4 regions of the Streptomyces sp. NPDC029526 genome follow, and region 3 is predicted to be linked to each of the others. Evidence: riboswitches for the same ligand, from Rfam matches in the RefSeq annotation. Region 3 holds a riboswitch; each other region holds the start of a gene.
What was found. Region 3 has a riboswitch for cobalamin ahead of AB0F01_RS16630 ((2Fe-2S)-binding protein). Riboswitches for the same ligand answer to the same signal wherever they lie in the genome.

Region 1 (7,708 bases), on a different contig from region 3:
CGCGCCCGAGGCGCGGCCGATGTGCGCCCGAGGCGCGGCCGATGTGCGCCCGAGGCGCGGCCGATGTGCGCCCGAGGCGCGGCCGATGTGCGCCCGAGGCGCGGCCGATGTGCGGCCGGTGTCGGCGGTCGGCGGCTCGACGGTCGGCCCGCCGCCCGACAACAGGGGGTGCGGCGGCACGAGGGGCCCGTCAGTGAGGCGGTGGCTGCCCGTAACGGGCGGCGATGCCGAGGGCACGCGTGTGGAGGGCGGCACGGAGGGACGGAGGGCCGAGGGCCTCCGCGTCGGGAGCCAGACGCCACAGGACCCAATGGGCGTGCTCGGCGTCCTGGAACGTGGCCTCCAGACGCAACCAGCCGTCCGGGTCCGGAGGCTGTCGGTCGGGGAAGCGGAACCCGAGTGCGGCGTCGAGCACTTCGTCCTTGCGTTCCGCACTCACCCGGAGCAGCACGGTGAGGCGGTCGCCGTCCTCGACGAGGCTCGCCGAGCGTTGCCTCCACAGGCGGTCGAGGTCCACCTGGCCGGTACGGTCCGCGGGCCGGCTGAGTGCCTCGGCGGCCCGGATGCGGGAGAGGCGGTAGGTCCGGTCGGCGCCCGACCGGGTGGCCAGGAGGTAGCTGCGGCCGGCCGCGGTGACCAGGCCGATCGGGTCGACGGTGCGCCACGCCGCGTCCTGGCCGACGGCGGCGTAGTGGATGCGCACCTTCCGCCCGGCGAGGACCGCGTGCCGGACTTCGCGCATGGCGGCGTCGGGTATCCGCTCGGTGTCGAGCCGGCGGGCGAGCAGGTCCGTGTCCGGGTCCAGGTGGAACCGCCGGGCCGCTGCGGACGTGCCGGAGCGGTGGGAGTCGGGGAGTGCGTCGAGCACCTTGCGCAGTCCGGAGGCGAGTGCCGGGCCGAGTCCGAAGACCTGTTCGCCGCGTGTGGACCCGGCCGCGAGGAGGGCGAGGGCTTCCTCGTGGGTGAGCCCGGTCAGTCCGCTGAGCTCCGTGCGGAAGTCGTTCAGGAGCGCGAACCCGCCGTGCCGCCCGCGCTCGGAGTACACCGGCACACCCGCCGAGGACAGGGCCTCGATGTCGCGGAGCACGGTGCGGGTGGACACCTCCAGCTCACGGGCGAGTGCAGGCGCCGTCATCCGGCCGTTCCGGCGCAACAGCAGGACGAGCGAGATCAGCCGGTCGGCGCGCATCCGAGAACCGTAGCGAATACATGACCGAGGGTGTCGTGATACGCGGGGAGGCTGGTCCACATCACGCGGGGGGCGGCCGGGCCGGCTCCATGGGCGTGGAACATCACGTGTGGAAAAGGGAGTTGGTAGATCGATGGAGCGTTCGACGGTGAACCCGTGGCCGTGGTCGGTACCTCTCGGATACAGCCAGGGAGAACTCGTTTCGGGGCACACCCGGACCCTGTACTGCTCCGGTCAGGGCGCGATGGGCGACGACGGCACACCACGTCACGTGGACGACATGGCGGGGCAGTTGACGCTGGCCCTCGACAACCTGGAAGCCGTGCTGACCCAGGGAGGCATGTCGCTCACGGAACTGGTCAGGCTGAACGTGTACACCACCGACGTGGACCGGCTCTTCGAGCACTACGGAGTCCTGGCCGCCCGCCTGGGAGCCGCCCGGGTGGCACCGACCACCACGATGCTCGGGGTGACTCGACTGGCACTGCCCGAGTTGATGGTGGAACTCGAGGGGACCGCGGTCGCCTGATACCGACGCGGTCACCGATCGGTGCGGCATCGCTGAGTGACCCGGGGCGGAACGGACCCGCGCCACGGAGGTGCCGGAGGCGGCCGGGGACGGTGCGCGGTCCCGGCCCCGCCGCCCGCCCGTGTCCGGCACGAGCAACGGGGGGTTTCCGGTGCCGTCCTCCCGCGCGGGCGGGGGAGGCGACAAAAGAGCTCGCGGCGGCGTCCGTGGTCCACTAGCGTCGGTGCGGCCGTGGCCTGCGACGAGCGCCATGGCGCTTGCCGGCCGCCCGTACGGCGGCACCTCCGGACGAAAGCGGTGGGACCGTGGCGTGTCGTATCAGTGAACTGGTGTTGGGCTGCCGCGATCCCGAGGCGCTGGCACGGTTCTGGTGCGAGGTCCTGGACTTCGTCGTGCTCGACCGTGAGGGCGACGAGATGCTGGAGATCGGGCCGCGTGAGGGCTTCGGCGGCGCTCAGCCCACGATCATCCTCAGCCGCCGGGACGAGCCGGAGCCCGGCAAGCTGCGTCTCCACATCGACGTCAACCCCACCGACCGTGACCAGGACGCGGAGCTGGAGCGCCTGCTGGCGATCGGCGCGCGTCCGGCCGAGATCGGTCAGACGGGGGACGAGCAGTGGCACGTCCTGGCCGACCCCGAGGGCAACGAGTTCTGCCTGCTGAAGGCCCGCCTGAAGCCGCTGTGACCGCGCGGCCGACTGCTCGGCCGTGACGGCCTGGTTGCGACGGCCTGGTTGTGGCTGCCCGGCCGCCGGTGGAGGATAACCGGCGGCCGGGCAGTGCCGTCGCTGTGCGCGTCACGGCCTCCGCAGCGCGCCCCGGTGCTCACGGACCGCGATGCGCGCCAACTTGGTGAGCATCATGCCGTTGCGGACGGAGGCGACGTAGTCCACCGGCAGCCCGTGCATGCGCGTCCCCGGTCCCCGGAGCGGGTGCCACTCCAGCAGGAACAGGGTGTTCTCACCCCACGGGACGAGCTGCATCGCGATGCGCGCCGCCCCGAAGGGTTCCGCCCGTGCTTCCAGTTCCAGACGCCGGTGCGGTTCGCAGATCCGTACGGTGCAGATGTCGTCCAGGGTGAGCGGGCCGGCGCCGACGCGGACGCGGAGTCGCGCACCCACCTGGGGCCAGTGCGCGTCGACGCCGAGGATGCGCTGGGTCCCGGTCACCCACTCGTGGTACCGCTGACCGTCGGCCAGCAGGTCCCAGACCGTGGACGGCGGACTGAGGATCAGGCGGCGGTTGCGGGCCATGGTCACCAGGCTTCTCGGTCGGTGCGAGCTGACCGTTCTCCCGGCACGACGGTGAACGGCCGGGCCGCTTCGGGGCCCGTACCCAGGCTGGTTCGCACGCCGGTGACCTGCCCACACCTGGGCGTCCATACGGGCGGCGGCGAGGGAACGAGGCGCAGCGCGGCCCGGGCGGGGGAGAGGCGTGCGCCGCTATTCGGTCCGCGTCGGCGCGTCGTCTTCCGGATCGGGGGACCCGTGCTCGCCGAGCCAGCGGGCGAGTTTGCCACGCCGGCCGATGGCCCGCAGGCGGCGCTCCGTGGCGTCCCGGGTGTGCGGGGTGGTGATGAGCAGCAGTTCGTCGCCCTCCCGCAGCACGGTCTCCCGGTCCGGGACGAGGGTCGTGCCGTCGCGCACGATGAGGGTGACGACGGTCGGAGGCGGCAGCCTCAGCTCGAAGACGGCGACCCCGTGCAGCCGGGAACCCTCCGGGATGCCGACGGTGAGCAGGTCGGCGTCCAGGACGTCGAGGGGCGCGGTCTCCACCTGGATCTCGCGCAGCGCGCCCGTGCGGACCAGACGCAGACGCCGGGCCACCGCGGGCAGGGTGGGGCCCTGGATGAGGGTGAAGAGGATGACGAGGAGGAACACGATGTTGAGCACGTCGCGAGCCCCGTCGATCCCGGCCACGATGGGGAAGGTGGTGAGCACGATGGGCACCGCGCCCCGCAGGCCCGCCCAGGAGATGAACGTCTGCTCCCGCCAGGGGATCGGGAAGGGCAGCAGGCACAGCACCACGGAGATCGGGCGGGCGACGAACAGCAGCACCGAACCGACGACGAGCGCCGGGACGATCGCCGACGGCAGTTCGCTGGGATCGACCAGCAGGCCGAGCATGACGAACAGGCCGATCTGCGCCAGCCAGCCGGTGCCCTCGGCGAAGGAACGGGTCGCGGCACGGTGCGGCAGCTGGGCGTTGCCCAGCACCAGGCCGGACAGGTACGCGGCGATGATGCCGCTGGCGCCGACCGTGCCGGCCGCGGCGAACGCGATGATCCCGAAGCCGACCGTGGCCAGGGGGTACAGCCCCGTGGCGGGCAGGGCGATGTGCCGCAACGCGGCGGCGCCGAGCCGGCCGATCAGCACGCCGAGCAGCCCGCCGACGGCGAGCTGGTAGAACAGGTTGAGGACGAGGAGCCCGGGGCTGGACGGGTTGGTTCCCACGGTGGAGAAGACCAGGACCAGGATGATGGTCGGAGCGTCGTTGAAGCCGGACTCGGACTCCACCAGCCCGGTCAGCTTCTGCGGCAGGGGCAGGGAACGCAGCACGGCGAACACGGCGGCGGCGTCGGTGGAGGAGACGATGGCCGCCAGCAGCAGCGCCAACTGCCACTCCATGCCGAGCAGCCAGTGGGCGCCGGCCGCCGTCACGACGACCGAGATGCCCACCCCGACGGTCGCGAGCACGCCGGCGGGGGCCAACTGACGCCGGACGTCCTCCCACCGGGTGCTCAGACCGCCCTCGATGAGGATCAGTCCCAGGGCCGCGGTCCCCAGTGCCTGGGCCATCTGGGCGTTGTCGAAATCCAGGCCGATCCCGTCCTCCCCGGCGATCACGCCGACCGCGAGGAAGAGCAGCAGGCTGGGCAGGCCGATGCGGTGCGCCGTGTGGGCCGCGGCGATGCTGGCCAGCAGGACGACCCCGCCGATCAGGAGGGCGAGGTACAGCTCGGGCAGCGTCATCCGGGGGTCCTCGCGCAGTCACCCGCGACGGAACGGTTGGCGTGGCGGGGGCATCTGCGCCGCGTCACCTCGCCGCACGCGCCCGGGGGCCGTGACCCCTCCTGGTCCTCCCACCGGGTCCGGGCCCGCAGCGGTGAGCGCCCGAAGCACCCGAAGCGCGCGAAGCGCCTGAAGCGCCCGGGGTGACCGAACCGTGCCGACGGCCCGAACGGCGGCGGATGCGGAGGGCACGTCGGACGTGGCGGATGCGGCGGGCATGTCGGGTAGGGCGGATGCGGCGAGCTTGTCGGCCACGGCGGCCACGCCGGGCGCAGCGCGCGTGTCGGGTACGGAGGGAGCGGCGTGCACGCCGACCGCGGGATGCGGCGGGACCGAGGGGCGGGACATGATCGGCGGGCACCGTACGAGCGGGGCACCTCGGGCGATGGCGGGGCGCCGCCGCGCTGGCGCGGTGTCGCACGTACGCGCACGTTCCCCGCGACGCGTCGGCGCAGGCCGCTCCGCACGTGACGGGTCGACCGCCCGGCGTGGTGGCTCCGGCTGCCACGGCGGCCGTCGAGTCCGTCGCGGCCCCCGTGGTGGCCGGCGCAGCAGCCGCGGCCGTCGTGACAGCCGGAGCAGTCGTGGCCGTCGTGGCCGTCATGCCCGTCGAGGTGGCCGTCGCGGTGGTCGTCGTGGTCGGCGGTGGCGGTCATCTGATCTCCTCGCACGGTGGGACAACGATCACACCCGGGGCGAAGCAGCCTAGAACACGCATAACCGGCTGCGACAGCGGCGTGACGTGGAGGAATGCCGGCCCGCGACCGCCGCCGAAGACCAGTGTCCCTGGTGACAGGGCCTGTCGGAGGAGCCGACAGGGGTGACCGGGCGGGTGACCGGGCAGTGGTGCGTGCACCACCCACCGGAGCTGACCGGGGCACTCGGGGGCCGGGGCACACGGGTGCGATGATGACCGGTGACAGGGCGACGACGGTCCGAGGAAGCCGGTGCGAATCCGGCGCGGTCCCGCCACTGTGATCGGTGAGCGCGTCCCCAACAGGCCACTGCCCCACGGCGGGTGGGAAGGCGGGGACACCAGCTACGACCCGAGAGCCAGGAGACTCACGTCGTCGCCTCCTCGCACGGAAACCGGGGCGGATCTCCCCGGAGGAGGGGTGGTTCGGCATGCTCGTTCGCAGGGAGGACGACGATCCGGGGCAGGAACAGGTGCCTCCGCGCCCGGCCGGTGAGGTTCCGTGCCGGATCGTGGTGTGCCGGGACTGCTGCTGCGGCACGGTGAAGGTGAGCGGGGACCACGCGGCCCAGACCGCGCGTCTGCGTACCGTGGCCCCCGTGCGGGTGTCCGCCTGCCTGGACGTGTGCGACCAGGCCAACGTCGTCGTCGTACAGCCCTCCTCCGCAGGACGGGCCGCCGGAGGCCGCCCGGTGTGGCTGGGACTGGTCAACGACCCGGCCGCGACCGAGGACATCGCCGGCTGGGTGCGTGCCGGCGGCCCCGGGGTCGCCCCGCTGCCGGACATCCTGGACCTCTACACCTTCACGCCGCCGCGCCGCCGCACCCCGGGGCCACCCCGTCGACGGTGACGCACAGCCGGCAGGTCGGTCTGCCGCCTGACGCACAGTCGGCAAGACGGTCTGCCGCGTGACGCGCAGCCGCCAGGGCGGGCTCCCGTCGTGGCGGGCTCCCGTCAGGAACGTGCCCGCGAGCGCGCCCGGGGGGCATCGCACCGGACGGCGGGGGAGGAGCGGACGCCCGTTCGCGAGCGAAGGGGACCGGGCGCCCGGAGGCCGGAGGTCCCCCGACCGCCCCAGGATGCCTGTAGGTCGTCGGACCACTCCAAGTCGGTTCACCGGCACCGGATGTGGGGTCGGCACCCATGGTGAGCCGGCCCCCAGCCCTCCGCCCCGGCGGCATACAGCGCCTTCGCGCCTGGCAGGCGACCACATATCGTCCCGGCGGACGGTGTCGTAGGCGCCCATACCGGTGGGCTTCCGAGCATCCCTAGAGTCGCGTCCATCGATGACGGAGCCGCGGCGCGCGGGTCTTCGGACCCATGCCGCCCGGCTGTTCGGGGGGCGTACCGCGCCCCTGACGGAAAGGGACCGTATGGGGCTGGACAAGGCGGTCGACAGCGCGGACGAGGCCGTGGCCGACATCCACCAGGGCGCGTCGCTGGCGGTGGGCGGCTTCGGACTGTGCGGCATACCGAGCGCGCTGCTCGCCGCGCTGCTGGAGCGGGACGTGGGCGGCTTCAAGGTCGTCTCCAACAACTGCGGGGTGGACGACTGGGGGCTCGGCCTGCTGCTGAGGGCCGGGAGGATCGCCCGCATGACCAGCTCCTACGTGGGCGAGAACAAGGAGTTCGCCCGCCAGTACCTCAGCGGGGAACTGGAAGTGGAGCTGGTCCCCCAGGGAACACTGGCGGAACGCCTGCGGGCCGGCGGGGCGGGTGTCCCGGCGTTCTACACGCCCGCCGGCGCCGGCACGCAGGTCGGGCAGGGCGGGCTGCCCTGGCGGTACGGTCCGGACGGCGCGGTCGCGGTCGCGTCGCCGGCGAAGGAGACGCGCGTCTTCGACGGCCGCGAGTACCTGTTGGAGGAGGGCATCACCACCGACTTCGCCCTGGTGCGGGCGAGTGTCGCCGACCGCCACGGCAACCTGGTGTTCCATTCCTCGGCCCGTAACTTCAACCCGCTGGCCGCGATGGCGGGACGCGTCACCATCGCCGAGGTCGAGCACCTGGTGGAGCCGGGCGAACTGGACCCGGACGCGGTGCACCTGCCGGGGATCTTCGTCCAACGGGTGGTCCGCGTCTCGCCCGACGACCCCACCGCCGTCCGGCGGATCGAACGGCGCTGCGTGCGCAGCGGCCAGGAAGGCGGTGCCTGACATGGCGCTCACCCGCGAGCAGATGGCGGCCCGGGCCGCCCGTGAACTGGCCGACGGCACGTACGTGAACCTCGGCATCGGCCTGCCGACGCTCATCCCGAACCACCTGCCGCCCGGTGTGGAGGTGG
Region 2 (7,708 bases), on a different contig from region 3:
GTGTCCCAGTGCACCGTGCGGTCGCACCAGCGGTCGAGGAGGATCTGGTCGTGGCCCACGGCGAGCAGGGCGGCGCCGGTCGCCGCGCGGTAGTCCTCGACGACGGCCACCAGCGCGGCCGTGGTGGAGGCGTCCAGCATCGCGGTCATCTCGTCGCAGATGAGCAGGCGCGGCTTCAGTACCAGCGCGCGGGCGAGGCAGGCGCGCTGGAGCTGGCCGTCGCTGACCTCGTGGGGGCGGCGGGTGAGCAGGTCGGGGGTGAGGCCGACCGTCCCGGCGAGTTCGGGGACCCGGGCGGGGATCTCCTCGCGGCGGCCGGTGGCGCGCAGCGGTTCGGCGATCAGGTCGGTCAGGCGCAGCCGGGGGTCGGCGGAGAGCCGGGGCTGCTGGAAGACGACGCCGAAGGCGGTGCGGGCGGCGCGCGGGGCGCGGTGGCGCCAGTGCCGTACGGGGGTGCCGTCGAGGAGGACGGTCCCGGCGTCCGGGCGGTGCAGCAGGGCGGCGACCCGGGCGAGGGTGGACTTGCCGCAGCCGCTGGGGCCGAGCAGGCCGACGGATTCGCCCGCGGCGACGGTGAGGGAGGCGCCCCGGACGGCGGGGGCGCGGCGGTCGTAGCCGGCGGTGACGGTGCGCAGTTCAAGCACGGGCGTCCTCCGGGGTGCGGGCCGGGACCGGGTGGTGGCAGGCGACGGACGCGGTCAGGACCGGGACGGTGGCGCAGGCCGGGGTGGCGCGGTCGCAGCGGGGGGCGAAGGCGCAGCCGTCGGGGAGGCTGCCGAGTTCGGGGGGCAGGCCGGGGATGGGGGTGAAGGCGCGCTCGGGGAGGGCGTCCAGCAGCCCGCGGCTGTAGGGGTGGCGGGGGCCGGGTGCGCCGAAGAAGGTGTCCGCCGGGGTGAGTTCGACGATGCGTCCCGCGTACATGACGGCGACCCGGTCGGCGATGCGGGCGGCGGCGGCCAGGTCGTGGGTGATCATCAGCAGGGCGCGGCCCTGTTCGGCGTCGACGTGGCGGCGCAGTTCGTCGACGGTGCGCTCGACCAGGTCGCGGTCGAGGCCGGTGGTGGGTTCGTCGGCGAGGAGCAGGGGCGCGTCGCCGATCAGGGCGAGGGCGGTGGCGGCGCGCTGGGCGAGGCCGCCGGAGAGTTCGTGCGGGTAGCGGTCGAGGTGGTCGGCGGGGAACGCGGCGCGGGCGGCTGCCTGTTCGGCGGCCTCGCGCAGGGCGTCCCGGCCGCGGACGCCGGTGAGTTCGGCGACCGTCTCCTCCACCTGGGCGCGGATGGTGCGGACGGGGGTGAGGTGGGCGGCGGGGCTCTGCGGGACGAGGCCGATGCGGCGGCCGCGGACGCTGCCGGCCAGGGTGGCTTCGTCGGCGGTGAGCAGGTCGAGGTCGCCGAGGCGGGCGTGGCCGGCGGTGCGCGCGTTGGCGGGGAGCAGGCCGAGGAGGGCGGAGGCGAGGACGGACTTGCCGCAGCCGCTCTCGCCGACCAGGGCGAGGCATTCGCCGGGGGTGACGTCGAAGTGGGCGTCGGTGACGGCGGGGACCTGACGCCCGCCGGGCATCAGGAAGCGCACGGTCAGGCCGCGGACGGACAGCACGGGGGGTGACGCGGTCACAGCGTGAGCTCCGATCGGCGGCGGGGGTTGATCCGTTCCCGCCAGACTCCGGCGAGCCCGGCGATGGCGAGGGTGGGGATGATCAGGAAGAGGCCGGGGAACAGGGTGGGCCACCACTGTCCGGCGAGCAGCGAGCCGCGGGCGCCCTGGATGAGGGTGCCGAGGCTGGCGGTGTGCGGGGGCAGGCCGAGGCCGAGGAAGGACAGGGCGCTCTCGTGCCACATGGCGTGCGGGACCATCAGGACGGCGGCGAGTCCGGCCTGGGGCAGGACGCCGGGCAGCAGGTGGCGCAGGGCGACCCGCCACCGGGAGGCGCCGCCGGAGACGGCCGCGTCGATGTAGGGGCGGGAGCGCAGGGACAGCACCTCGGCGCGCACGATGCGGGCCGTGGACAGCCAGTGGGTGAGGGCGACGGAGATCACCACGGGCCAGACGCCGGGCCGGAACATGGCCACGATGAAGATGCCGAGCAGCAGGTGCGGCACGGAGGCGATGGCATCGACGACGCGCATCACCAGCCGGTCGACCCAGCCGCCTAGGGCGCCGGCGGTGGCGCCGACGGCGGTGCCGATGACGGTGGCGGTGAGCGCGGCGACCAGGCCGACGAGCAGGGAGACGCGCAGGCCGTAGACGCAGCGCAGCAGGAGGTCGCGGCCGACGTCGTCGGTGCCGAAGGGGTGGGACCAGCTGGGCGGTAGGAGTTTCGCGGAGAGGTCGACGGCCTGCTGGTCGAGCTGGGCCAGCGGCGGGACGAGCAGTACCGCGAGGACGGTCAGGGCGACCAGCGTGGCGGAGACGCGCAGCCGGAGGGTGTGGGTGGAGCGGCGGGCGGTGCCGCGCCCGCGCGGGGCGGGCCCGGGGAGGGGGGTCTTCTCCAGGGTGGTGTCAGCCATGGGGATCACATCTCATCCAGCTTCACCCTCGGGTCGGTGAGTCCGTACAGCAGGTCGGCGAGCAGGTTTCCGGCGAGGACGGCGGCGGTGGCGAGGGTGGTCAGCGCGGCCAGCAGCGGGAAGTCGACGGCGGTGGCGGCCTCGACGGTGGCGGCGGCGATGCCGGGCCAGCTGAAGACGGTCTCCACCAGCAGGGCGCCGGTGATGAGTTCGGGGACGCGGGAGCCGATCAGGGTGAGGACGGGCAGCAGGCCGGAGCGCAGGGCGTGGCCGAGCAGGACGGTGCGTTCGGCGAGGCCGCGGGCGCGGGCGCCGCGCACGGGGTCCTCGGCGAGGGCGTCGCCGACGCCTTGGCGGACGTAGAGCGTGAACCAGGGCAGCTGGGAGACGGCGAGGACGCCGGCGGGCAGCACGAGGTGGGTGGCGAGCTGTCCGGCGGTGACGTGGTCGCTGCCGGTGTCGGTGAGGCCGCCGGCCGGCAGGACGTCCAGTTTCAGGGCGAACAGCCAGATGGCGAGCAGGGCGATCCAGAAGACCGGGGCGGCCTCCAGGGAGTACGACACGGAGGTGATCGCCCGGTCGACGAGCGAGCCGGGGCGGCGGGCGGCCAGCACGCCGAGCAGGGTGCCGAGCAGGACGGCGACCACGAAGGCGACGGCGCACAACAGCGTCGACCACAGCAGCCGTTCGCCGATGACCTCGGCGACCGGCTGGCGCATCACGGTGGACTGGCCGAGGTCGCCGGTGACGGCGGAGGTCAGCCAGTCCCACCAGCGGGCGGTGAGGGGGCGGTCGACGCCCAGGTTCTCGCGCAGCCGGTCCAGGGTCTCCTGGTCGGCGCCGAGGGCGGCGGTGCCCGCGTACGCCTTCACGGGGTCGAAGGGGGAGGCGGCGGCGAGGGCGAACGCGCCGAAGGTGACGACGAGGAGCACGGGCACGGCGAACAGGGCCCGCCGTGCCACGAGCCGTCCCATCGCCGCCCAGGGCAGGGTGCTCACTTCTTCGGCTTCCAGTCCTCGACGTTCCACCAGGGGCCGCTGGCGAAGCCGTGCTCGTGCGGTTCGGTCTGGGTGGTCAGGCCGTCCCAGTCGTCGTCGAGGACGTAGAGGTGGTCGATGTGGGTGAGGAAGGTGTAGCCGGGGTTCTTCACGAGGGCGCGCTGGAGGTCGTCGTAGGCGGCCTCGCGCTCGGCCTGGACGCGGGTGCGGCGGCCCGCGTCGAGGGCCTTGTCCACGGCCGGGTCGTCGTAGCGGGCCATGTTGTTGAAGCCGTCGCCTGCCAGGGAGGAGTGCAGGAGGGTGTACAGGCCGAAGTCGGGGTCGCCGACGCTGCCGAAGCCGGCGAGGACGGCGTCCCGCTTCATGCGGGGCTCGATGACCTCCCAGGTCCCGCTCTCGACGGTGACGTCGATGCCGGCCTGCTTGGCGTCGGAGGCGTAGGCGAGGGCGTGGTCCTGGCGGACCTTGTCGCCGGAGGGGTAGTAGAGGGTGAACGCGGCGCGGCGGCCGTCCTTGGCGCGGATGCCGTCCTTGCCGGGCTTCCAGCCGGCGTCGTCGAGGATCTTCTTGGCGCGGTCGAGGTCGCGGGGGCGCTCGACGTCCTCGGCGAACCAGGAGTCGTCGACGGGGAGGGGGCCGTAGGCGGGCCGGCCGGCGCCGTCGAGGATCTTGTCGACCATGGCCTTGCGGTCGACGGAGAGGTCCAGGGCCCGGCGGATGGCGGTGTCGCGGGTGACGGGGTGCTCGGTGGGGAGGGTGACCGCGCGGAAGTCGTAGGAGGTGGCCCGGTACGTCCTGCGGTCGTCGTCCTTCTCGAAGGTGGCGGCGAGGTTGGGCGGCAGGGTGGCGCCGTCGAGGTCGCCGGAGCGCAGCCGGGTGGCGCGGACGTCGTCGTCGGCGATGACCGCCATGGTGAGCTTCTTCACCTTGGGGGCGCCGCCCCAGTAGTCCGGGTTGGCCTTGAAGGTAAGCTTCTCGCCCTTGCGCCAGTCGGTGAGGACGTACGGTCCGGTGCCGATCGGCCGGGTGTTGAAGGAGCCGGTGTTGGGGTCCTGCTTTCCGGCCACGTGCTCGGGGACGATGGGCAGCACGGTGCGGGAGGCGAAGGCCGCGTAGGGGTAGTCGAGGGTGAAGACGACCTTGTGGTCGCCGTCGGCCCGGACCTCCTTGATGGCGTCCAGTTCGCTCTTCGCGGTGTTGTTGGTCTTGTCGTCGAGCACCGTGCGGTAGGTGTAGACGACGTCCTCGCTGGTCAGCGGCTCGCCGTCGCTGAACTTCACGTCGTCGCGGAGGGTGAAGGTGTAGGTGCGGCCGTCGTCGGCGACCTCGGGGAGGTCCTTGGCGAGGGCGGGCCGGAGGTTCATCTCCGCGTCGCGGGCCAGCAGCCCGTCGAAGATCTTGGAGTTGCCGTCCTTGCCGTAGCCGAGCAGCGGGTTCAGGGTGTCCGGCTCGGAGGGGACCCCGATCACCACGGCGTCGGCGGCTGCACCGCCGTCCGCACCGCCGCTGCCCGGTGCCGAGCAGGCGGCGACCGTGCCCGCCATCACCGCGGCGACGGCGGCGCTCCGTACGCGTCGGGTCGTCATCGAACCTCACACTCCAGTTGACCGATCATCGTTGTTGCATATTAGTTGCAGCAAGGGGCTACCCGATACCGGCTCCCCCCAGTCCCCGCGCACCCCCTCACTCCGGGGCGCGCGGCGTCCGTGCAGCCCGGGCGCCGTGCGTGCGCCCCCTGTGACCGCTTGTCACCGGACGGGAACGGGCACTACTGTCGCCACGCCTTGGTGACGGGAAATCCGGTGCGACACCGGTGCGGCCCTCGCCACTGTGATCGGGAAGTCCTGCTCCTGCCCCCACGGGCGGCCACTGGGTCCTTCGGGACCCGGGAAGGCGGAGCACGGGCGGTGGTACCCGTCAGCCAGGAGACCGGCCAAGGCGCGTCAACCATCCACGAGGTGCTGGAGAGGGTCTGCTGAGCCATGCACATAGCCGAGGGTTTTCTGCCACCGGCGCACGCGGTCGCCTGGGGTGCCGCGTCGGCGCCGTTCGTCGTCCACGGAGCCCGGTCGCTCGTCCGTGAGGTCAGGAACCATCCCGAGAGCACCCTGCTCCTGGGCGCCTCCGGAGCGTTCACGTTCGTGCTGTCCGCGCTGAAACTGCCGTCGGTGACCGGCAGTTGCTCCCACCCCACGGGGACGGGACTCGGCGCCATCCTGTTCCGGCCGCCGGTCATGGCGGTCCTGGGCACCATCACCCTGCTGTTCCAGGCGCTGCTGCTCGCCCACGGCGGCCTGACCACGCTCGGCGCCAACGTCTTCTCGATGGCGGTCGTCGGACCGTGGGCCGGGTACGGCGTCTACCGGCTGCTGCGCCGCGCGGACGTGCCGCTGATGGGCGCGGTGTTCGCCGCCGCGTTCACCGCCGACCTGTCGACGTACTGCGTGACCAGCGTGCAGCTGGCGCTCGCCTTCCCCGACCCGGGCAGCGGCTTCGCCGGCGCGCTCGGCACGTTCGGCGCCGTCTTCGCCGTCACCCAGATCCCGCTGGCGGTCAGCGAGGGACTGCTCACCGTGCTGGTGATGCGCCTGCTGGTGCGCTCCAGCCGGGGCGAGCTGACCCGGCTCGGCGTGCTGGTGACGCGGGCCGGGCGCGGGACGGCGGACGCCGCGGACCCGTCCCACCCGTCCGGCGCGTCCGGCACTTCGGGCGCTTCTGGCGCTTCTGGTGCTCCCGGCGCCTCCGGTACGACCTCCGGGGCGGTGACCCGATGAGCCGGAACGCCAGGATCAACACGCTGCTGCTGCTCGCCGTCGTCGTGCTCGCGGTGATCCCGCTGGTGTTCGGGCTCGGCGACCACAAGGAGGAGCCCTTCGCCGGTGCGGACGCCGAGGCGGAGACGGCGATCACCGAGATCGCCCCGGACTACGAACCGTGGTTCTCGCCGCTGTACGAACCCCCGTCCGGAGAGGTCGAGTCGGCCCTGTTCGCCCTCCAGGCGGCGATCGGCGCGGGCGTCCTCGCGTACTACTTCGGGTTGCGGCGGGGCCGCCGGCAGGGCGAGGAGCGGGCGTCGGCCTCCACTGCCACAGGGGCGGACGCGGGGGTCACGGCAGCCGGTCCGGGCGCGCGGGCGGACGCGGTCCCCGGCCCCGGGGACGACGCCGGCGAGCGGCGGGTCTGATCCCGGGTGCTCCCGATCGACGCGGCGGCGCACAGCAGTCACTGGCGCCGCCGCCATCCCGTGGACAAGGCGGTACTGGGGCTCGGGCTCACCGTGCTCGCGGTCTCGCTGCCGCCCTGGCCGGGCGCGGCCCTGGTGCTGGTGACCGCCGTCGCCCTGCTGCTGGGCCCGGCCCGGGTGCCCGGCCGCCGGCTGTGGCGCGCCTACCGGGTGCCGCTGGCCTTCTGCGTCACCGGGGCGCTCCCGCTCCTGGTGCAGGTGGGCGGTCCCGGAGGGTTCCTCTCCCCCGCGGCCCACGGCCCGCAGCGGGCCGCGGAGGTGCTGCTGCGGACCTCCGCCGCCTCCCTCGGCGTGCTGCTGTTCGCGTTCACCACCCCGATGTCCGACCTGCTGCCCCGCCTGGTCCGGGCCGGGGTGCCGGCGCCGCTCGTCGACGTGGCGCTGGTGACGTACCGCATGAGCTTCCTGCTGCTCGACGCCGTCCGCCGGGTCCGTGAGGCGCAGGCCGCCCGGCTCGGGCACACCACCCGGGCCGCGACCTGGCGCTCGCTGGGCGGGCTCGGCGCCACCGCCTTCGTGCGCTCCTTCGACCGGGCGGCGCGCCTCCAGGCCGGGCTGGCCGGGCGCGGCTACGACGGCACCCTGCGGGTACTGGTGCCCGAGGTGCGCGTCTCGGTGCCCTTCACGACCGCGAGCCTGGCCCTACTGGCGACCCTCGCGGCCCTGGCACTCGTCCTGGAAGGGCCGTTGTCGTGAGCGAGTGCGAACTGGTGGCCCTGCGGGGCGCGTCCTTCGCCTACGAGGACGGTCCGGCCGTGCTCAGCGGCCTGGACTTCGCGGTCCGCGAGGGGCGTGCGCTGGCCCTGCTGGGGCGCAACGGCAGTGGCAAGACCACCCTGATGCGTCTGCTCAGCGGCGGACTGCGCCCGCACACCGGGGAGTTGACGGTCCATGGGCAGCCGGTGCGGTACGACCGGGCCGGGCTGACGCGGCTGCGGACGGCGGTGCAGCTGGTGGTG
Region 3 (7,708 bases):
CGTTCGCGGGAGCCGAGGGGGGCGGGGGCGAGGTTGCGTCCGGCGCGGGAGGCGGAGTAGCCGACGAAGTGCTTGAGCGTGGCGACGATCCCGGCGGACTCCAGGCCCTGGACGTAGGCGGTGCCGACGGTGCCGACGAGGTAGGGGTCCTCCCCGATGGTCTCCTCCACCCGGCCCCAGCGGGCGTCGCGGACGACGTCCAGCACGGGTGCCAGGCCCTGGTGGACGCCGACGGAGCGCATGTCCCGGCCGATGGCGGCGGCCATCCGGCGGACCGCGTCGGGGTCGAAGGTGGCGCCCCAGGACAGCGGCACCGGGTAGGCGGTGGCGCCCCAGGCGGCGAAGCCGGCCAGGCACTCGTCGTGGGCGAGGGCGGGGATGCCGAAGCGGTTGGTGGCCGCGATGCGGGACTGGGTGCGGGCCAGGGAGAGGGCGCCGAGGGCGGGGTCGACGGGGACGGTGCCGAAGGGGCGGGTCAGCTGGCCGAGGCCGGCGGGCAGGAGGGCGTCGAGGTCGACGGCCTCCTCCATGTCGTGCTGGTGGGGGGCGACTTCGCCGCCCTGGTCGGACGCGCCGACCCACACGCCGTACAGCTGGGCGATCTTCTCGCGCAGGGTCATCGCCTCGACGAGGGCGTCGACCCGCTCGGACACCGGGCGGGCGGGGTCGTTCCAGAGGGGGACTTGGGAGGTGGTCTCTACGGCCACGTTGGCGGTCACTTTCCTCCGACGCCCATCAGGCCCTGGACCAGGGCGCGACGGGCGAACAGGTAGACGAGAAGGATGGGAACCATGGACAGCACCACGGCGCCCAGCAGACCGGGGATGTCGATGCCGTGCTCGGTCTGGAAGTTGTACAGACCCAGGGTGATCACCTTGCTGGAGTCGGACTGGGTCAGGACGAGGGGGAACAGGAAGCCGTTCCACGCCTGGAGGGCGGAGAAGACCACGATGGTGGACAGTCCGCCGCGGGACAGCGGCAGCACGAGCTGGAAGAACATGCGTCGCGGGGAGGCGCCGTCCATGGCCATGGCCTCGTACAGCTCCGAGGAGATGTCGCGCATCGCGCCGCTGAGGATGAGGGCCGACATCGGCAGGCAGAACGCGGCCGTGGGCAGGATGACGCCGAGCAGGTTGTCGTACAGCCCGGCCTGGCTGATCAGGTAGAACATCGGCACGATGACGGCCTGCGCCGGGATGGCCAGGCCGAGCAGGAACAGCCGGAAGACCGCCGTCGTGGTCCGGCCCCGGCTCCGCACGATGGCGTAGGCCAGCGGCGGGACGAGCAGCAGCACGATGCCGATGACCGCTCCGGTGACGACCAGGGTGTTGAGGAAGTACTGGCCGAACCCGGCGTTGAACGCCCCGGTGTAGTTGTCCAGGGTGAAGCTGTCCGGGAGGGAGACGGGGCCGTTCTCGGCGTAGTCCTGGCGGGTGCGCACGGTCGCCGCGAACATGACGTACAGCGGCAGCCCGATGACGAACAGCCAGAGGAGGGAGCCCGCGCCGGCCAGGTAGTTCGGGCGGCGCCTCATGACACACCCTCCATGGTGCTGCGCATCTTGTCGTAGCCGGAGACCCGGACGACGATCAGCGAGATGACGGTCGCGGCGACGACCAGGGTCAGGGCGATGGCGGAGCCGGTGCCGTAGTCGAAGCTCTTGAATGCCTTGTCGTACATGTAGTAGGCGCTGATGGTGGTGTCGGTGCCGGGGCCGCCCTGGGTCAGGATGAGGACGGTCTCGAAGGTGGTCAGGCCGCCGACGATCATCAGGATCATCGAGGTGATCATCGAGTTGCGCAGCTGCGGCAGGGTGATGTGGAAGAACTGCCGGTAGCGGCCGGCTCCGTCGATCTCCGCGGCCTGGTAGAGCACCTGCGGGACGGCGCGGGCCGCGCCCTGGTAGATCAGCGTGTGGAACGGCGTGAACTGCCAGGTGCTGACGAAGGCCAGCACCCCGAGGGCGGTGGCCTGTTCACCGAACAGGTTGCCGTCGCCGAACAGCCAGGTCGCCTCGGCGGGGATGCCGAAGTTCGGGTCGAGGAGCGCCCGCCACAGCACGGAGACGGCGGTGGCGGACAGCAGCAGCGGGATGAAGTAGATCACCGACAGCACCGCGCGGTTGCGCTGGTGTCCCGCGGCCCAGACGCCGAGCACGATGCTCAGCGGCGTCTGGATGACCACGCCGAGCGCGGTCAGCAGCAGCGTCAGCCAGATGCTCTGGAACATCACCGGGTCGTCCCACAGCTTCGACCAGTTATCGAAGCCGACGAACTCGGGCGAGCCGAGTCCGTCCCAGGCCATCAGGGACAGCACCGCCACCATGACCAGCGGCGTGATCGCGAAGAGGATGAAGAAGACGGCGGCGGGCACGGCCCAGCCGAAGCCGGGGCGGCCCACTCCCGCCGTGGAGGATGCGGCCGGCCGCCGCCGGGTCCCCTTGCGGGGTCCGGCGGCGGGCGGGGCGCTCAGTGTCTTGGTGGTCATGAGCCGTTCGTCACTCGGTGGGGAGGGCCTGCATGGCCTTGATGAAGCCGTCCGCGTCGAGCTGTCCGTTGAAGAACTGCTGGATGGCCTGGTACAGCGCCGAGCTGGCCTTCTGCGGGTACGCCTGGTCCCAGGAGAGCTGGAACGAGGGGGTGTCGCTGACGAGGTCGTACTGGAAGCGGGTGTAGTCGGCGTTCTCGGAGTCGTCGATGAACTGGGAGGTGTTGGTGGTGGTCGGCAGGTTGCCGATCTCCAGCTGCGCCTTGACGAAGTCGTCGGAGTACATGAGTTCCAGGAACTCCGCGACGGCCTCGGGGTGCTTGGTCTTCTTCGTCACCGAGTAGTAGTTGTTGGTGTTGCCGGCGACGTTCTTCGGGTCGCCCTTGCCGCCCTCGACGGACGGGAAGACGGAGTAGCCGAGGCCCTTCTCGGCGAAGTCCGGGTGGTCGGTGAGCTGCTGGGAGTAGTACCAGGAGCCCATCAGCTCGAAGCCCGCCTTGCCGGAGGCCACCAGCTGGACCGAGCCGCCGTTGGTGTACTTGACGGAGTCGTAGTTCTTGCCGAAGGCGCCCGCGTCCACGAGCTCCCGGATCATGCCGAGGGCCTTCTTGGCGTCGGGGCTCTCCCAGGCGCTCGGGTCGCCACCGAGGGCCTTCTGCAGCAGTTCGGGGCCGGCGACGCGGTCGAAGAGGTACTGGAACCACATCTGGGTCGTCCAGATGTCACCGGCGCCCAGCGCGATCGGCGTGACGCCCTCCTCCTTCAGCTTTCCTACGGCGTCGAGGAGTTCGTCCCAGGTCTTCGGCGGCTTCACGCCGGCCTTGTCGAGGACATCCTTGTTGTGGAAGAGCAGGACCGGCTGGGTGCCGCGCATCGGGATGCCGTACGGCTTGCCGTCGACGACGGCGTTCTCGAAGACGGCGGGCAGGAACTTGTTCTGCAGGTCCGGGTTCTCCTTGATCAGGTCGTCCAGCGGCATCAGCAGGTCCGCCTTGACGAACGGCCGGATGCTGCCGCCTCCCCAGTTGAAGAAGATGTCGGGGGCCTGCGGAGTGCTCAGGATGGTCTGCAGCTTCTTCTGGTAGTCGGCACCGGGGATGGTGTCCAGGACCACCTTGACGTCGGACGTCTTGTTGAACTCGTCGACGAACCGCTTCTCGACCTTGTTGGTGGCGTCACCGTAGACCAGGACATGGATCGTGTCGTCGTCCGCCGAGGCACCGCCGCCACCGCCGCAGGCCGTCAGACCCAGGGCGAGAGCGAGCGTCGCCCCGCAGGCGACCATTCGGGGCAAGCGCGCGCGTGTCTTCATCGTCTGCCTTTCGAAAGTTTCGGCGTCTTCGCCGAAAGTCCATGCGGTGGGACAGTAGGACAGCGCTGATGCCCGGTCAACGGTCGTGCACCTGTTCATCCAACCGTTATGGACGCAGCCGTGGCCTATATTGGCGGCCATGCACGATGACGACGAGGTGAGCGGCAGGGTCACGCTGGCGGCGGTCGCGAAAGAGGCCGGCGTCTCGATGCCGACAGTTTCGAAGGTCCTCAACGGTCGTTCGGATGTCTCCCGGACGACCCGGGACCGGGTCGAGCGCCTCCTGAAGGACCGCGGCTACCGTCGGCGTGCCCCCTCCCCGCCCCGTTCCCCGCTGATCGAACTCGTCTTCCACGAGTTGGAGAGCGTCTGGGCGATGGAACTCATCCGAGGGGTCGACGGCGTCGCCCGGCAGAACCGGGCGACCGTGGTGCTCACCGAGAGCGGCACCCGGCACGCCCCCGCGCCGGACTGGCTCGACGGTGTACTGCGCCGCAGGCCGCTGGGCGTCGTCCTGGTCTTCTCCCTGCTCCCCGAGAGCGTCAAGCGCCGCCTGAGGGCCGCCGACATCCCGTTCGTCGTCATCGACCCGGCCGGCGACCCCGATCCCGACGTGCCCTCGGTCGGCTCCGCCAACTGGGCCGGCGGGCTCGCCGCCACCCGCCACCTCACCGACCTCGGGCACGAACGCGTCGCCATCGTCACCGGCCCCGAGGACATGCTGTGCTCCCTCGCCCGCCTCGACGGCTTCCGCTCGGCGATGGCCATGGCCGGCCTGGAACCCGACCCCCGCCTGACCCGGTTCGGCGACTTCCACGTCCAGAGCGGCTTCGAGCACGCCCTGTCCCTCCTGGAGGGCCCCGGCCGGCCCACGGCGATCTTCGCCGGCAGCGACCTGCAGGCGTTGGGCGTCCTGGAGGCCGCCCGGCTGAAGGGCCTGCGCGTCCCGGAGGACCTGTCGGTGGTCGGCTACGACGACGTCCCCCTGGCCCAGTGGTCCAGCCCGCCCCTCACCACAGTCCACCAGCCCCTGCGGAACATGGCCGAGGAGGCCACCCGCATGCTGCTCACCCCGGACGACACCGGCAAGGCCGCCCAGCGCATAGAACTCGCGACGCACCTGGTGGTCCGGCAGAGCACGGCGGAGCGGCCCGGCGGCTGACCGGGGCCCGGTAGCGCGGCGGAGCCCGGACCGCGCCACCGGGCCGGGTGAACGCCGACCACGGCCGCCAACTCACCACCGGGACAGCGGGGTCGGGGCGGACCCGGCACGTCCCGGCATGCTCCGGCGCGTCCCCGCCGTGTGGCTCGCGGCACAGTTCGCGGGCTGGCGGGGACCGGTACGGGTCTGTCATGCTTCCGTTCGACCGAGCGACGGCGGAACGAGGAAGCCGGTGTGAATCCGGCACGGTACCGCCACTGTGAAGGGGGAGCGACCCCGCCGATGCCACCGCCCGACCGGGCGGGAAGGCCGGGGAGAGCAGGGATCCCGAGTCAGGAGACTCACGCCGTCGTACCTCGCCGAACCGGGGCGGATCTCCCCGAGAGAGGACCGTGGCACTTATGTGCTCGCACGTTCGTGAGATGCCCCCGCCCCCGGCAGCCCGGACGGGCGGGACCGGCCGGACGGGCCCCTGGACACGGATGTACCGGCCGCCCGTCGGACACGTCGCATCCGTCGGACTCTGAGGACCGAACGACCGCTCCCCGCACCGGTGTTCTTCTCCTCCCCCGGTCCCAGTTCCCTGCACGGACCGGCCGGCCTCCGACCCGCTCGCGGGCAGCTTCGGGCTGCGCAGTGCACCCCGCACCGCCCTCCCGTCGACGCCCCGCCCGCGCTGCTCCCGCTGCTCGAACCCGCTCCGGGCCGACAGGAGTTCACTCCGCGTCCGGCGGCACCGGGCGAGCGGGCCGGGATCACCGCGGACGAGGAAGGCAACCGGAGGCTGCGCCACCCCGGGAGGACCCTGCACACCCGGTCCTTCCCCGAGCTGACCAGAACGGTACGCACATGGTGAACGCCACGACATGGGACCGCGTGTCCGCCGTCGGCCCCTACTTCGAGGTGACGGCCGGGCCGCGGGCGCACACGGCGGACTTCCGCCCGATGGCCGAGCTGCACACCGACGCCGGCCCGCTCGACACGTCGGTCGGGCTGGTGGGCCGGCGGATCGGCACCGACGAGCCGCGCGTGGCCGCCTCCACCCTGCACCTGGGCACGGCCTCACGGCTCTGGTCGGTGGCCCTCGCCTCGGCGGCGCTCACCGGAGCCGTCCCCGACCTCGGCCCCGAGGGGCTGTGGTGGCGCCGGACGCCCACCGGGCCGCTCGAACTGTGGCTGCCCGCACCGCACATGCTCACCGCGCGAACGGACACGGCGCTGCACCGCACCGTCGTCGAGCAGAATCTGGTCCCGCTGGCCGACACCGTCCGGCGCGTCCACGGCGTGTCCCCGCACACCCTGCGCGGCAACGCGGCCTCCGCCCTCGTCGGCGCCGCACGGGTCCTAACCGCCAGCGCACCCGACGCACCCCACCCCGTCCTCCCCCTGGTCCGCGCCCTGCTGGACCGACCACCCCTCGCCGGCGCGGGAACCCTGCACACCGGCCGCCCGCACACCCTCACCTTCCACCGCCACAACTGCTGCCTCTACTACCGCGTCCCCGGCGCGGGCACCTGCGGCGACTGCGTCCTGAACACCAGGGAGCGCACCGCATGACCACCACGGACGTGACCGTCGTCGCCACCGAGCGCCGGCGGGCCCCAGCACGTCCGGGCCCTTCCGACGGACGAGGCCACGCTCCTCGACCTGATCACCACCGTCTTCACCGACCACTGGCGGCCCCTCCACCCCCGCGCCCCGGGGACCCGTGGTGACCGCCCGAGGGCCGACCCCGGCCCCGCGCATGGCCGGATCCGGGCCTGCCCCGGCAGCGAGGACGGGTCCCGGTCGGGGCACGCGCCGGAGAGGACGTCGAGCGCACCCGTATTCTCGCCCGTCATGAGATGGTTCCGCGCACGCCGCCGAAGCGACGACGAGAAGATGACGGGCACGCCCGTGGCCGAGGCCAAGGCCCTGTACGAGGCCGGTCGTTACGCCGAGGCGGAGGCCGGGGCGCGCGCCGTGGCCCGGGGGCGCGACGACGAGTACGCGGCCGTGGCGCTGAACATCGCCGCCCTGGCCGCGGGCGCACAGGGCAACCACGCCGACGCGCTCGCCACCTACGACGAGGCGCTGACCGCGTTCCAGCGGACTTTCGGCGCCGACCACTGGCTGACCCTGAAGTTGCGCTCGGACCGCGCCCAGCAGATGACCTCCCTCGGCCGGCACGCCGAGTGCGAGGCGGAGTGCGCGGCGGTCGCGGAGGCCGCGGACCGGGGAACGGGACCGGAGATGTCCCGCCTGGCCGCGGCGGCCCGCAACGGGCTGGCCTTCGCCCTCAACGCGCAGGGGCGCCACCAGGAGGCCGAAGCGGTCGCCCGCGAGGCCCTGGCCGCCCACCGGGAACGTGACCGGCAGGCCCTGGTCCTGCGGCTCGGCCTGGCGCGCAGTCTCAACGGTCAGGCCCGCCACGACGACGCCCTCGCCGAGGCGCGGACCGCCGACACGCTGTACCGGGCCCTGCCCGCGCATCAGCGTCTCCCGGACACCGGCGCCGTCGAACTGGTCGTCGCCAACGCCCTGTTGGGTATGGGCCGAGCCGACGACGCCCGTCGGAGGGCCGCAGCGGCACACGCTGCCTGCCTGTCCTCCTTCGGCCCGGACCACCGGCGCACCGTCGAGGCGCGGGCGCTGCTGGAGCGGATCGACGGCGGGTGAGGACCGCCGGCCGGCCGGCGGGAGCGCGTGGGGAAACCGGCTTCCGCCGCCCCGCGCTCCCCCGTCACCGCCGAGAGCGGGCGGCACGG
Region 4 (5,136 bases), on a different contig from region 3:
AGGGCGGGGCGAACCAGCTGCGCGCGCGATCCTACGGGCCACGTCTCGTCGTTCGGGGCCTGGGGCCGCCCTCAGTTCGCTGCCACCGTGCCCAGGAAGCGGATGTGCGGCCGGTCGCCCGGGCCGGAGCGGGTGACCTCGGTGCGTACGCCGTACACGTCGGCGATCAAGGGCTCGGTCAATGTGTCGCCCGGGGTTCCGGCAGCGACCACCCGGCCGCCCCTGAGGACGACGACCTGGTCGCAGTACATGGCCGCCAGGTTCAGGTCGTGCAGGGCGACGACGCTGGTGACGGGGAGTTCGACGATCAGCTTCAACAAGTCGAGCTGGTGCTGGATGTCGAGGTGGTTGGTGGGTTCGTCCAGGAGCAACTCGCGCGGTTCCTGGGCCAGGGCGCGGGCGATCTGCACGCGCTGGCGCTCGCCGCCGGAGAGCGTGTGCCAGGGCTGGTCCGCGCGGCCGGTGAGGCCGGTGCGCTCAAGGGCGCTGCGCACGGCTTCCTCGTCGGCCGCGGTGGCGGGGGTCCAAGCGCGTCGGTGCGGGATGCGGCCGAGGCGTACGACGTCGAGAACGGTCAGCTCGACGAGGGTGTCGGAGTGCTGCTCGACGACGGCAACGCGCCTGGCGACGGCGCGGCGGCCCCAGGCGCCGAGGGGACGCCCGTCGAGGGTGACGATGCCGGAGGCGGGGGCGAGGACGCCGGACAGCAGCCGCAGCAGCGTCGACTTGCCGGAGCCGTTGGGGCCGAGCACCCCGGTCACGGAGCCGGGCCGGGGGGTGAGGCTCACACCGTCGACGATCAGCCGCCCGTCGAGGGTGCGGCTCACGCGGTCGGCAGCGAGGGTGTGCGGCCCGGCGGGTGCCTGTCCACGGCCGGGCGGCCGGGTACCGTCGTCCCGCCGCTCGGTGCCGGTCGTCATCGCATCCTCCTCGTGCGGTACAGGACCAGGACGAACGCCGGAACACCGACGAGTGAGGTGACCACGCCCACCGGCACCTCCTGGGGGTCGAGGACGGTACGGGCCAGGGTGTCGGCCCAGACCAGGAACACCGCCCCGGCGAGCGCGGTGACCGGCAGCAGCCTGGCGTGCCCCGGGCCGACGAGGGCGCGGGCGGCGTGCGGCAGGACCAGGCCGACGAAGCCGATCGCCCCCGCCGAGCTGACCAGCGCGGCGGTCAGCAGCGCGGTCACGCACAGCAGCACCAACCGGGTCCGGGCGACGGACACCCCGAGCGTGGCCGCGGCGTTCTGGCCGAAGGCGAAGGCGTCCAGGGTGCGTGCGTAGCCGAGGCACAGCACGAGGGCGAGCGCCAGGACGGCCGCGCAGAGCCCCACTTCGGTCCAGCCGGCCCCGCTGAGCGAGCCGAGCATCCAGAACAGCACGCCCCGGGTGGTCTCCGCGTCGGCCGCCGTCGTCACGACGAACGAGGTCAGGGCGGAGAACAACTGCATCGCGGCCACCCCGGACAGGACCACCCGGTCGGTCGTCCCGCCGAGGGTGTGGCTGAGGAGCAGCACCAGAGCGAACGAGCTCAGGGCGCCCACGAAGGCGCCGCCGGAGACGGTCAGGACGCCGCCGCCGGCGCCGAGGACGATCACGGCGACGGCGCCGGTCGACGCACCGGAGGAGACGCCCAGGACGAAGGGATCGGCGAGGGGGTTGCGCAGCAGGGACTGCATCACCGCGCCGCACACGGCGAGTCCGGCCCCGCACACCGCGGCGAGCAGGGTGCGAGGCAGCCGCAGGTTCCACACGATGCCCTCGCGGATCGGCGTGAGATCCGTCGAACCCCAGCCCAGGTGGGAGGCGATCACCGACCACACGTCGCCCACCGCGATGTCCGCCGGACCGATGGTGATGGCCACGGCGACGGACGCGGTGAGCACCGCCAGCCCGGCGCCCAGGCCGGCGACGACGCGCACCAACCGGACGGCACCCCGCATGGGGCGGACCGGGGAGGACCGCAGGGCGGTTCTCATCCGGCGAGCCCGTACTCGCGCAGCGCCGCGGCGACCTTCTCCACGCCCTCGACGGTACGGATCGTCGGGTTCATGGCCTGCCCGCTGAGCAGGACGTACCGCTTCTCCTTCACCGCCTTCATGTTCTTCGTCGCCGGGTTCGACTGCAGGAACGCGATCTTCTTCGCGGCCGACTCGGCGGTCTGCGACTTGCGCGTGAGGTCGCCGATGACGAGCACGTCGGGATCGCGGTCGGCGACGGTCTCCCAGTTGATCTGGGGCCACTCCTGCGTGCTGTCGTCGAAGACGTTCTGCGCGCCGAGCGCGTGGGTGATGATGCCGGGCGCGCCGCAGCAGCCCGCCATGTAGGGGGACTCCTGGTTCGCGAACCAGTACAGGACGGTGGTGTCCTCGGCGCGGATCCCCGCCGTGGCCTTCGTCACCCGGCTCTTCAGCCGGGCGACGAGCTTCTCGCCCCGCTCGTCCACGCCGAAGACCCGGGCCAGTTCCCGTACTTCGCGGTAGACCGTCTCCATGGTCAGGGGCTTGGTCCGTGAGCCGTCGCCGTCGCCGCTGTTGTCCTTGCCCTCGCAGTCGGCGGGTGACAGGTACGTCGGTACGCCGAGCTCCTCGAACTTCTCGCGGGAGGCCACCCCGCCCTTGCTCAGGGTGGAGGTGAAGGAGGAGGCGACGAAGTCCGGTTCGGTGTCCAGGACTCGTTCGAACGACGGCTGGTTGTCGGCGAGCCGGGGCACCTTGGCGTTGGCCTTCTCCAGTCCCTTCATGACCGGGTCGGTCCAGGTGGCGGTTCCCACCACGCGGTCGGCGAGGCCGAGGGAGAGCAGGATCTCGGTGGTGCCCTGGTTCAGGGACACGGCTCTCTTCGGCGGAGCCTCGACCGTCACCTTCTGCCCACAGTTGTCGAACGTGACGGCTCCTGCATCCGAGCCGCCGGACTTCGGGGACGAGCCGGAGTCGGAGCCGGAACCGCACGCGGTGAGCAGCAGTGCCCCGGTCAGGAGCAGGACGGAACAACAGGCGGGACGTGACAAGTGCACGGTTGCGGCTTCCTAGGCGTCGGGACCCATACGCGGGGTCCGTGCGGACGATCGGTCGCCAGCAGGTCTTCGGACTCGGGATCACCCCGGCGGGACGCCTTCCCGGACCCGGCCGTGACCGTCGTCCAGTGGCTCTGCTGCCCCGCCCGTCACCCTCACCGCTGCGCGTCAGTTCCGGACTCTCACCGGATTCCCTGACCCGTGCACGTGTACGGACACGCCCACGAGTTCGACTGGCGTCCGGAAGTTACCACAGCCTTACCCATGTGGTCCGACCTGCCCGTCGGCGGTGCCCGCCGGGCCGAGGCGCGCCCCCTCCAGGTGGCCGCCGCTCCCAGTGGCTTCTCCGGCGCTGGTTCGGCCATGCGAGTCCCCAGGCGTCGGCCGAAGGGGACAAAGGCCACTGCGGCGCGGGCCAGGTCTGCCGAACCCCCGACCGCAGCGGTTGTATGACGTCCTGCTCGTGATCGTCTTCTCGACCAGCACCGTCCGGCGCCCATGGCGCCGCAATTCCCGAGCCCCGCCATCGCGGGCCGAACGCGCCGCGGCCCGTCCGGGAAGCCAAGTCCGCTGCCGTCGCGGATCCTTCGCCCCGCCCGGGAACCGTCCGCCTCTCCCGTCCGACTGCTGTGAGGAGGCAGGGAGGTGGCATGGAAGGGCTGGATGTCCGGATGTCGGGCGTCGTGTGCCGGCACGGCCGGGTCGAGGCCGTGCGCGACGTCGATCCCGACGTCGTGCGCGGGCAACGGGTGGCGCTGACCGGTACCAACGGGTCGGGCAAGACCACGTTGCTGCGTGCTGTTCTGGGGCTGCACCGGCATGTCGCGGGCCGGATCCTGGTGGGTGGCCGGGACACCGGGAGTGCTGCCGAGTGGGCGTGGCGGCGACGGGCGTGCGCGTGGATCCCGCAGAAGCCGGCGACCGGACGTTTTCCCTTGCTGGCAAGCGAGTTGCTGGCCAGCGGCGGTGCGCGTGCCGAGGCGGCGGAGGCGGCCGACAAGCTCGGGGTCGGGCATCTCGCCGACCGGCCGTTGCACACTCTGTCCGGTGGTCAGCTTCAGCGTATGTACCTGGCGCGGGCGGTCGGCTGTGTGGCGGCCGGGGCGGGCGTCCTGCTCGCCGACGAGCCCACCGCCGCCCTCGACTTCTCCGGTCAGGAGGAGGCGGCCGACGTCCTGCTCTCCTTGCCGGTGACCGTCGTGGTCGTCACCCACGACCGGGCTCTGGCCGAGCGCTGCGACCGGGTGCTGGAGATGGCCGCGGGACGTCTGCGGGAGGTCCGGTGAGCGTCCTGGCCGCGGCCGACGTCGGTCAGCTCCTGCAGCTCGTGCCCGTTCAACGGGCGGGTGTCGCCCTGCTGGTGGCCGCGGTCGGACTGCCGGTGATCGGTGTCGTCATCGTCGGCCTCGACATCATGCCGGTGCGGTTCGCGATGATGCATGTCGCACTCCTGGGCATCGCCGTTGCTCTGCTGACCGGGCTCGATCCCATGCTGTGTGCGCTGGTGGCCTGCGCGCTCGCCGGCGCCGGAGTCGCTCCGCTGGCCCGTACCCCGGACGGTCTGTCAGGTGCCATGGGTCTGCTGATGAGTCTGGCGATCGCTGCCGCCCTGCTCGTGCTGGCCGTCTCCGGCGTCAACGCGGCGGGCGCCTTCTCCCTGCTCTGGGGGTCCATCCTCTCGGTCGGTACCGCCGACCTGTGGCTGCTCGTCGTGCTGGCCGTCGTCGTACCGGCTCTTTTCTGGTGGCGTCGCAGAGACATCGCGCTCCTCCTCTACGACCGTGAACTCGCCCTGTCCTCGGGCGTGCGGGTCGACCGGCTCACCCTCGTGCTGCTGGTCCTGGTCGCGGTGTCCGTCGCCGGGGCCATCAAACTCACCGGCGCCCTCCTCGTCGACGCGCTGACGCTTCTTCCGGCCCGCTCCCTGCCGCGCCTTGCTCATGGCGAAGAGGGGAAAGGGTGGTAAAGGAGCGTGCTGGTCGGCTCTCCCGTCCCGCTCTCGCACTCGCCTGCGAGCCGGCATCGAATTACCCCCGAGCCGGCCCAATGCCGTCGACTCTCGACATGCTTGATGAGACGTCAGGTAAGTCAGCATCCACTCAGCATCAGTTCCGTACG

Region 1: it holds a riboswitch for cobalamin, as region 3 does, so the genes downstream of both, AB0F01_RS25740 ((2Fe-2S) ferredoxin domain-containing protein) here and AB0F01_RS16630 ((2Fe-2S)-binding protein) in region 3, are expected to answer to the same signal.
Region 2: it holds a riboswitch for cobalamin, as region 3 does, so the genes downstream of both, AB0F01_RS20145 (energy-coupling factor ABC transporter permease) here and AB0F01_RS16630 ((2Fe-2S)-binding protein) in region 3, are expected to answer to the same signal.
Region 4: it holds a riboswitch for cobalamin, as region 3 does, so the genes downstream of both, AB0F01_RS31180 (ABC transporter substrate-binding protein) here and AB0F01_RS16630 ((2Fe-2S)-binding protein) in region 3, are expected to answer to the same signal.

What each region holds. Positions count from the first base shown of each region.
Region 1 is NZ_JBEZWE010000016.1:59,713-67,420, reverse strand. It holds gene AB0F01_RS25765 (WYL domain-containing protein) at 191-1,189, opposite strand; gene AB0F01_RS25760 (RidA family protein) at 1,323-1,718, shown strand; gene AB0F01_RS25755 (VOC family protein) at 2,024-2,404, shown strand; gene AB0F01_RS25750 (SRPBCC family protein) at 2,516-2,971, opposite strand; gene AB0F01_RS25745 (potassium/proton antiporter) at 3,161-4,690, opposite strand; cobalamin riboswitch at 5,667-5,793, shown strand; gene AB0F01_RS25740 ((2Fe-2S) ferredoxin domain-containing protein) at 5,855-6,274, shown strand; gene AB0F01_RS25735 (CoA transferase subunit A) at 6,798-7,580, shown strand; gene AB0F01_RS25730 (CoA transferase subunit B) at 7,582-7,708, shown strand, end outside.
Region 2 is NZ_JBEZWE010000009.1:46,186-53,893, reverse strand. It holds gene AB0F01_RS20170 (ATP-binding cassette domain-containing protein) at 1-644, opposite strand, end outside; gene AB0F01_RS20165 (ABC transporter ATP-binding protein) at 637-1,614, opposite strand; gene AB0F01_RS20160 (ABC transporter permease) at 1,611-2,507, opposite strand; gene AB0F01_RS20155 (ABC transporter permease) at 2,513-3,481, opposite strand; gene AB0F01_RS20150 (ABC transporter substrate-binding protein) at 3,502-5,091, opposite strand; cobalamin riboswitch at 5,274-5,458, shown strand; gene AB0F01_RS20145 (energy-coupling factor ABC transporter permease) at 5,488-6,279, shown strand; gene AB0F01_RS20140 (energy-coupling factor ABC transporter substrate-binding protein) at 6,276-6,689, shown strand; gene cbiQ (cobalt ECF transporter T component CbiQ) at 6,696-7,445, shown strand; gene AB0F01_RS20130 (ATP-binding cassette domain-containing protein) at 7,442-7,708, shown strand, end outside.
Region 3 is NZ_JBEZWE010000006.1:99,728-107,435, forward strand. It holds gene AB0F01_RS16605 (glycoside hydrolase family 3 N-terminal domain-containing protein) at 1-719, opposite strand, end outside; gene AB0F01_RS16610 (carbohydrate ABC transporter permease) at 716-1,534, opposite strand; gene AB0F01_RS16615 (sugar ABC transporter permease) at 1,531-2,487, opposite strand; gene AB0F01_RS16620 (extracellular solute-binding protein) at 2,498-3,799, opposite strand; gene AB0F01_RS16625 (LacI family DNA-binding transcriptional regulator) at 3,939-4,961, shown strand; cobalamin riboswitch at 5,142-5,325, shown strand; gene AB0F01_RS16630 ((2Fe-2S)-binding protein) at 5,811-6,518, shown strand; gene AB0F01_RS16635 (tetratricopeptide repeat protein) at 6,801-7,619, shown strand.
Region 4 is NZ_JBEZWE010000041.1:1,263-6,398, forward strand. It holds gene AB0F01_RS31170 (ABC transporter ATP-binding protein) at 72-920, opposite strand; gene AB0F01_RS31175 (iron chelate uptake ABC transporter family permease subunit) at 917-1,945, opposite strand; gene AB0F01_RS31180 (ABC transporter substrate-binding protein) at 1,978-3,018, opposite strand; cobalamin riboswitch at 3,061-3,254, opposite strand; gene AB0F01_RS31185 (ATP-binding cassette domain-containing protein) at 3,669-4,304, shown strand; partial or broken gene AB0F01_RS31190 (metal ABC transporter permease) at 4,301-4,954, shown strand.